Linked DNA regions of Niabella beijingensis. The protein of the gene in region 1 interacts with the protein of each later gene in a pairwise test. Links are inferred from orthologs where the notes say so. Each region holds a gene or a part of one and is shown in the gene's direction. Other genes may lie near its edges.

Region 1 (3,758 bases):
CAAAAGTGGATCTTACCGATGGTCAGATCAGCCAGGCCGTGGAAAAGCTTTTTGACATGCGGCCTTATTTTATCGAGCAGCGCTTAAAGCTGAGAAATCCCATCTACAGCGAAACAGCCGCCTACGGGCATATGGGAAGAGAGAACCAGGTGGTGGAAAAAGTTTTTGTTGCCCCGGACGGGAAGAAAGTGACCAAAAAAGTGGAGCTTTTTACCTGGGAAAAACTGGACTATGTACCCAAAGTAAAAAAAGCCTTTGGCCTGAAATAAAGCAGGAACAATGCATTAAAAAAGCTGTCTGTATACCAGGCAGCTTTTTTAATGCCTGCCCTTCCGGAACACCCTGTTTTTCACCTGCAGATCATTGAACATTTGAGGTGTTGCGCATCCGTTTTTTTATACACGTATCAACCCGGAAAATAGTGGAAAACTCTCCTAAAAAACAGGGGTCAGGAGTCGTAAATACGGAGGGGAAAAGTTAAATTTGCATATAGTGCATTTTGCATTATTCAGAATGATTTAGAATCTATTAGATGGAAGAAAATTTAGACCCGCAAGCGACACAGGACAGCAACCGCATTATCCCCGTAAATATCGAAGAGCAAATGAAAACGGCCTATATCGATTATTCGATGTCGGTGATCGTGGGCCGTGCCTTACCGGATGTAAGAGATGGTTTGAAGCCGGTACACCGGCGCATCCTGTACGCAATGAATGAGCTGAACCTGAGATCCAACCGGCCTCACAGAAAATCGGCATTGGTGGTGGGGGAAGTACTGGGTAAGTACCACCCGCATGGTGACAGTTCCGTGTATGATGCAATGGTGCGTATGGCACAGGAATGGAGCATGCGCTATACAATGGTAAACGGACAGGGTAACTTTGGTACACAGGATGGTGATGGTCCGGCGGCGATGCGTTATACCGAGGTAAAACTGGAAAGCATTGCCGAGCACATGCTGGATGATATTGAAAAGGAAACGGTCGACTTTCAGCCCAACTATGATGACTCCAGGGAGGAGCCTGTTGTGCTGCCTACGCGGATCCCGCAATTGCTGGTAAACGGCTCCAGCGGTATTGCCGTTGGGATGGCCACTAACGTGATGCCGCACAATCTTTCCGAGGTGATTGATGGCTGTATTGCTTATATCGAAAACAGGGAAATTACCATTGATGAACTGATGCAGCATGTAAAGGCTCCGGATTTTCCGACCGGCGGCATCATCTATGGCATGGAAGGGATTAAAGCAGGGATGCATACCGGCCGGGGAAGGGTGGTACTGCGGGGAAAAGTACGTGTAGATACCAAGCCCAGCGGCCGTGAACAACTGGTGATCTCAGAAGTTCCGTATCAGGTAAACCGTGATGCGCTTACCAGTCGCATTGGTGACCTGGTGAACAATAAGATCATCGACGGTATTGCTCATGTGAACAATGAATCCAATAAAAAAGAAGGGACCCGGATCGTTGTTGATCTGAAGCGGGATGCGATCGCCAATGTGGTGATCAACCAACTGTATAAAAATACCGACCTGCAAACTTCCTACGGTATCAATAACGTAGCTATTGCGCACGGCCGGCCAAAGATCCTGAACCTGAAAGACCTGATCAGTGAGTTTGTGGCCTTCCGTCATGAAGTGGTGGTACGGCGTACCAAATTTGAGCTGAAGGAGGCCGAAAAACGGGCACATATCTTACAGGGGTACCTGATCGCGCTGGACCACCTGGATGAAGTGATCCGCCTGATCCGGAATTCACCCACACCGGAAGTGGCCAAGGACAACCTGATCAACGCGGGTTGGGGTATCGACGAGATCCAGGCCAAGGCCATACTGGAACTGCGTTTGCAGCGGCTTACAGGAATGGAACGGGAGAAGATCAAAGAGGAATACGATGAGCTGATGAAGCTGATCACACATCTGAAGGATATACTCGCAAACGAACCGCTCCGTTACAGTATTATCACTACCGAACTGCTTGAAATAAAAGAAAAGTATGGGGATGCCCGTAAAACGGAGATCACCTATCTGAACGACGAGGTGTCTATAAAAGACCTTATAAAGGAAGAAGATGTGGTTATCACGATCTCGCATCTGGGATATATCAAACGGACTCCTGTAGATGAGTTCCGGGCACAGCGCCGGGGCGGAAGAGGCGTAATGGGCGGAAAGACCCGGGATGAGGACTTTATCGAGCACCTGTTTGTAGCATCCACGCATCATACCCTGCTGTTCTTTACGGAGAAGGGAAGGTGCTACTGGCTGAATGTATATGAGATCCCCGAAGGAGAAAAAACAGGGAAAGGGCGTGCGATCCAGAACCTGATGCAGTTGCCTCCGGATGACAAGATCCGGGCGATCATAGATGTAAAGGACCTCAAGAACGAGGAATTTATAAATGCGCATAATATTGTTCTGTGTACACAGAAAGGGATCATTAAGAAAACGGCGCTTGAAGATTTCAGCCGTCCGCGCCAGACCGGTGTAAATGCCATTACCATCAATGAAGGAGATCGCCTGCTGGAGGCCCGTCTCACCAACGGAAAGTCGGAGATCATGATGGCTGTAAAAAGCGGTCGTGCCATCCGTTTTTCGGAAGAGAAAGTGCGTGCTACCGGGCGGGGTGCTATCGGTGTGGCCGGTATTGAAGTAGATGATGAAAACGACGAAGTGGTGGGAATGATCTGCCTGGAGGCGGAAAACCCCAAATCGGTACTGGTAGTAAGCGAAAACGGTTATGGAAAACGTACCAAGGTGGATGAATACCGCTTTACCAATCGCGGCGGCAAGGGGGTTAAAACCATTAATGTAACAGAGAAGACAGGATCGCTGGTAGGCTTGCTGGATGTGGATGAGACACAGGATCTGCTGATCACCTGTAAAAGCGGTATTACCATCCGGATGCGGGTACGCGATATCAGCGAGCTGGGAAGGGCTACCCAGGGGGTTAAACTGATCCGTCTGGAGGAAGACGACCAGATCGCGGCCATCAGTCAGGTGGATGAGCAGGAAATTACGGAAGGAAATGACGAGGAGGGAGACCCTGCTGCTGAAGCGAACGGTGAGCAGATCGCGGAAAAAGATGTAACTTCAGGGGACGATTTGCCTGCACCACCGGAGGAAGAAAAAAATAATGGGGAAGCGCCATCAGAAAATTAATGGTGCCGCGTTATCATTTCGGAACGAAAATTGCCGTGTTTATTGTTTACAAAGAACGGTAGCATTTTTAACCATTCAGAACCTCAAAAAAAACTTAAAAAAGAATATGATGAAGAAAATTACGCTTTTTGCTTCTATTGTACTGTTGGGAACAGCAGCACATGCCCAAAAATACGAAGCGATCAAGACCTCATTGGCGATTGGTAAAATAGCGGATGCCCAGAAAGCTTTTGACAAAGAGTCGACCAATGAAAAGTTTTATACCAAGCCGGAAGGGTATCTTATACAATCCACACTTCTGGCTAACAATGCAGTAGATACTTCAAAAGTTGCGGAAGCCGAAAAGAACCGGGATGAGGGGTTCGCCGCCTTCAATAAGTTTAAAGAGCAGGACCCGACCATGAAGTTGCTGGAAGACCCCGTATACAAAAACACGCCCTTCCAGCTGTATGCTGCGTACTTTAACAGCGGGGTGGCAGATATCAATGCCAAGAATTATGAAGCAGCCTATGCAAAATTTAAGAATGTAGTGGACCTGTCGGACCTCCTGATCGAGAAAAAGATCAACCTGCCCGGTCCTATTGATACCAATGCCAATTAT
Region 2 (3,503 bases), on another replicon or contig:
ATGAACGGATCGCCTATACCATGGGCGACGGCCGCAAGGTAGAAGTTCTCTTTTCCGGCAAGGGCAACAGTACCGCTGTTACCGAAACATTCGATGCAGAGACCACCAATCCGGTGGAAATGCAACAGGCAGGATGGCAGGCGATCCTGGATAACTTCAAACAGTATACAGAGGCCAGCTAGATCCTAAACAGCACAATTATTTTTTCAGCTCTGCCATCACCGGCCAGATAGACCGGAAATAAGCAAATGCCGGATCCCGGTCATTCTGGATGGTATTATCATAATTCCAGTACAGGGTATCGCTGTTTTTTATGATCCTTACAAAAGTGCCGCCGCCATCGGCACAGTCGGGACAGCCATATGTGGTATTCGGCTTTGCCAGCATGGCATCCGGAAAACCGGTTTTAAGCACCAGGGCGGTCTGGTACTTGCTGTCGCTCAATTTAACGGTAACCTTATTCTTGGAGCTGACATTTACCGTTGTTCTGTAAAGCTTGTTTCCGCGGATGCTATATGTGGTATGACACTCATTACCAATACACATACTGTAAAAAGTACCAAATTCAAAGGCGTCGGAGGTTTTATCTACAGAGGACTTGGAACAGGAGAGACTCAGCAGCAGCAGGGTAAAAATAAATGCAGATTTCATGATGGTATTTTTTCAATAAAACGAGTTTTGCCCCTGAAATGCAACAATTACCATCATATTTTAATCAGGCGGCCCCCGATCTTATAATACAGCCCACATTCTATTAACATTCGCTTGTTTGACGCGGTTAAAACGGCCATTTTTTCGTAAATTTGTAGACTATACAAAGAACAGATATTAAAAATTTTAGTACTATATGAGCGAAGAAATAAAGGATGTTGAAGCGGTTCCCTCTCCCGCCTATGGCGCGGACAGCATACAGGTTTTAGAGGGGCTGGAAGCGGTACGGAAACGTCCTGCCATGTATATCGGCGATATTGGTGTAAAAGGGCTGCACCATCTGGTTTATGAAGTGGTGGATAACTCGATTGATGAAGCCCTGGCAGGGTATTGCAAAAACATTATTGTAACCATTCATGAAGACAACTCCATTTCCGTGGAAGATGACGGGCGGGGTATCCCCACAGGTATCAATCAAAAACAGGGAGTAAGTGCGTTGCAGGTTGCTATGACCATACTGCATGCCGGGGGTAAGTTTGATAAAAATACTTATAAGGTATCCGGCGGTCTGCACGGTGTGGGGGTAAGTTGTGTGAACGCACTGAGTACCCGGATGCATTCCGTAGTGCATCGTGAAGGAAAAATATTTGAACAGGAATACCACATTGGGGTGCCCGATTATCCGGTACGGGAGATCGGTACTACCGACAAACACGGTACCATCCAGCATTTCTGGCCGGATGCCACGATTTTTACCTCGATCGAATACAAGCGTGATATCCTTGAAGGCCGTTTGCGTGAGCTGTCGTTCCTGAATAAAAAGATCAGTATCACCCTGACCGATAAAAGGGAAAAGGACGAAGCGGGCAATGACATTTCAAAGATTTTCTACAGCGAGGGAGGAATCACCGAGTTTGTGGAAATGCTGGACAAAAATGGTGGAAGGACACCGCTGATCCCGAAAGTGTTATATGTGGAAGGGCATGATGAAAACACGCATGTGGCCGTGGAAGTGGCGCTTACCTATAATGATTCCTTTAGTGAGCATATCTTCTCCTACGTAAACAATATCAATACGATCGAAGGTGGTACGCACGTCACCGGGTTCCGGCAGGCGCTTACCCGTATCTTTAAGACCTACGGTGATAAGGAAGGGCTTTTTGAAAAGGCCAAAGTAACCATCGATGGGGATGATTTCCGGGAAGGACTCAGTGCCATCATCTCGGTTAAAGTGCCCGAACCGCAATTTGAGGGACAGACAAAGACCAAGCTGGGTAACAGTGAGGTGAGCGGGGTGGTACAAACCACCGTAGCGCGCGTATTGCAAACCTATCTGGAAGAGAACCCCAAGGATGCAAAGAACATCATCAATAAAGTGATCCTGGCCGCACAGGCCCGTATTGCCGCGCGTAAGGCACGGGATCTGGTGCAGCGTAAGACGGTGCTGAGCGGCGGCGGACTGCCGGGTAAGCTGGCGGATTGTTCCGACCGGGACCCGGAGCGTTGTGAGCTGTACCTGGTGGAGGGAGACTCCGCAGGTGGTACCGCCAAACAGGGGCGTGACAGGAGCTTTCAGGCCATCCTGCCATTAAGGGGTAAGATCCTGAACGTGGAAAAAGCGATGGAGCATAAGATCTACGAGAATGAAGAGATCCGTAATATCTATACAGCGCTGGGGGTAACAGTGGGGACCCCTGAAGACCCGAAAGCGCTGAATCTTGCAAAACTCCGGTATCACAAGCTGATCATTATGACGGATGCCGATGTCGACGGCAGTCACATCGCCACCCTGATCCTCACCTTCGTTTACCGGTATATGAAAGAGCTGGTAGAGCAGGGTTATGTATACCTGGCACAGCCTCCGCTTTACTTGGTAAAAAAGGGCAGGGAATCGGCCTATGCCTATAACGAGGAACAGCGTAAGGCACTGGTGGAAAAAATCGGAGCCGGGAAAGAAGATTCGGTAAACATCCAGCGTTATAAAGGTCTGGGAGAGATGAATGCAGAACAGTTGTGGGAAACCACGATGGATCCGGACCGCAGGACCTTAAAGCAGGTGACCATTGAAAGCGCCGCAGAGGCCGATCGTGTGTTCAGTATGCTGATGGGGGATGAAGTAGCACCACGGCGGGAATTTATTGAAAGCAACGCCAAATATGCGAAGCTGGATATCTGATGTTCGCAGGAACGAAATAAAAAAAGGGGCGGAATTTTCCGCCCCTTTTTTATACTGTATTTAAATCAAACAGCTCCTGTTATTTCTGCAATAACATGATGTTGTGTTTTTTCGCAAATTGCTGCTGTGCCTCGAGGAATTTTTTGTCGAGACCCACACCTTCCTGCTGAATGGTCTTTGCTGCTTCCGCTATTTTTTGGGCTGCTGCCGGATCCTGGCTGAACCGCAGGGAAAGGATCTTTCTGTAATCATCCGAGTAGGTCTTTTTCATAAAGGCAAAGGCTTTTGAAAGTGCTGCCTTCATGCCAAAATCATCTCCGCTGAATTTAAGGTCATCCAGCTTCTTTTGCTCTGTGCCAAGATAGTTTACGGCATCCGTCAATGCAGCAACGGCGCTGCTGCTGTCGGTGGAAGTGGCCACCTGCTGTTCTGTCTGGTTTATTTTCATAGCCAGTTCTCTTTGGATCATCACCAGACCATTGTTGTATTCAACAGCCTGTTTCTGGCCGCCTCCGCAGGAAGCCAGCACGATAACACTTAAAAAGGCGAAGCATATTTTTCTCATAGTTTAAAAATTTCGATAAAGATAACCGCTTTATATGGAATGACTTATTTTTTTTGAGGGCTTAAAAATTCTTTAATGTAACGCGTAATGGTGGCCTCCTCATCGGTTTTG

Evidence for each region.
Region 2: the proteins of gyrA (region 1) and gyrB interact in binary tests that used the Escherichia coli proteins (3 or more experiments, as listed by UniProt). The link is inferred for Niabella beijingensis from one-to-one orthologs.

The regions. Positions count from the first base shown.
Region 1 is NZ_JAIQDI010000002.1:883,518-887,275, forward strand. Bases 212-3,357 are described here. They hold gyrA (DNA gyrase subunit A), read left to right. Parts: upstream 212-532; coding sequence 533-3,157; downstream 3,158-3,357. Other genes in these bases: metK (methionine adenosyltransferase), read left to right, coding at 212-269; K7B07_RS19790 (hypothetical protein), read left to right, coding at 3,264-3,357. Outside these bases: more of metK, read left to right, coding at 1-211; more of K7B07_RS19790, read left to right, coding at 3,358-3,758. UniProt on the Escherichia coli protein: A type II topoisomerase that negatively supercoils closed circular double-stranded (ds) DNA in an ATP-dependent manner to maintain chromosomes in an underwound state.
Region 2 is NZ_JAIQDI010000001.1:3,570,273-3,573,775, forward strand. What follows is about bases 447-3,337. They hold gyrB (DNA topoisomerase (ATP-hydrolyzing) subunit B), read left to right. Parts: upstream 447-847; coding sequence 848-2,827; downstream 2,828-3,337. Other genes in these bases: K7B07_RS15025 (hypothetical protein), read right to left, coding at 447-651; K7B07_RS15035 (LIC11966 family surface protein), read right to left, coding at 2,907-3,337. In the rest of the region: K7B07_RS15020 (SRPBCC family protein), read left to right, coding at 1-182; more of K7B07_RS15025, read right to left, coding at 199-446; more of K7B07_RS15035, read right to left, coding at 3,338-3,392; K7B07_RS15040 (tetratricopeptide repeat protein), read right to left, coding at 3,437-3,503. UniProt on the Escherichia coli protein: DNA gyrase negatively supercoils closed circular double-stranded DNA in an ATP-dependent manner to maintain chromosomes in an underwound state.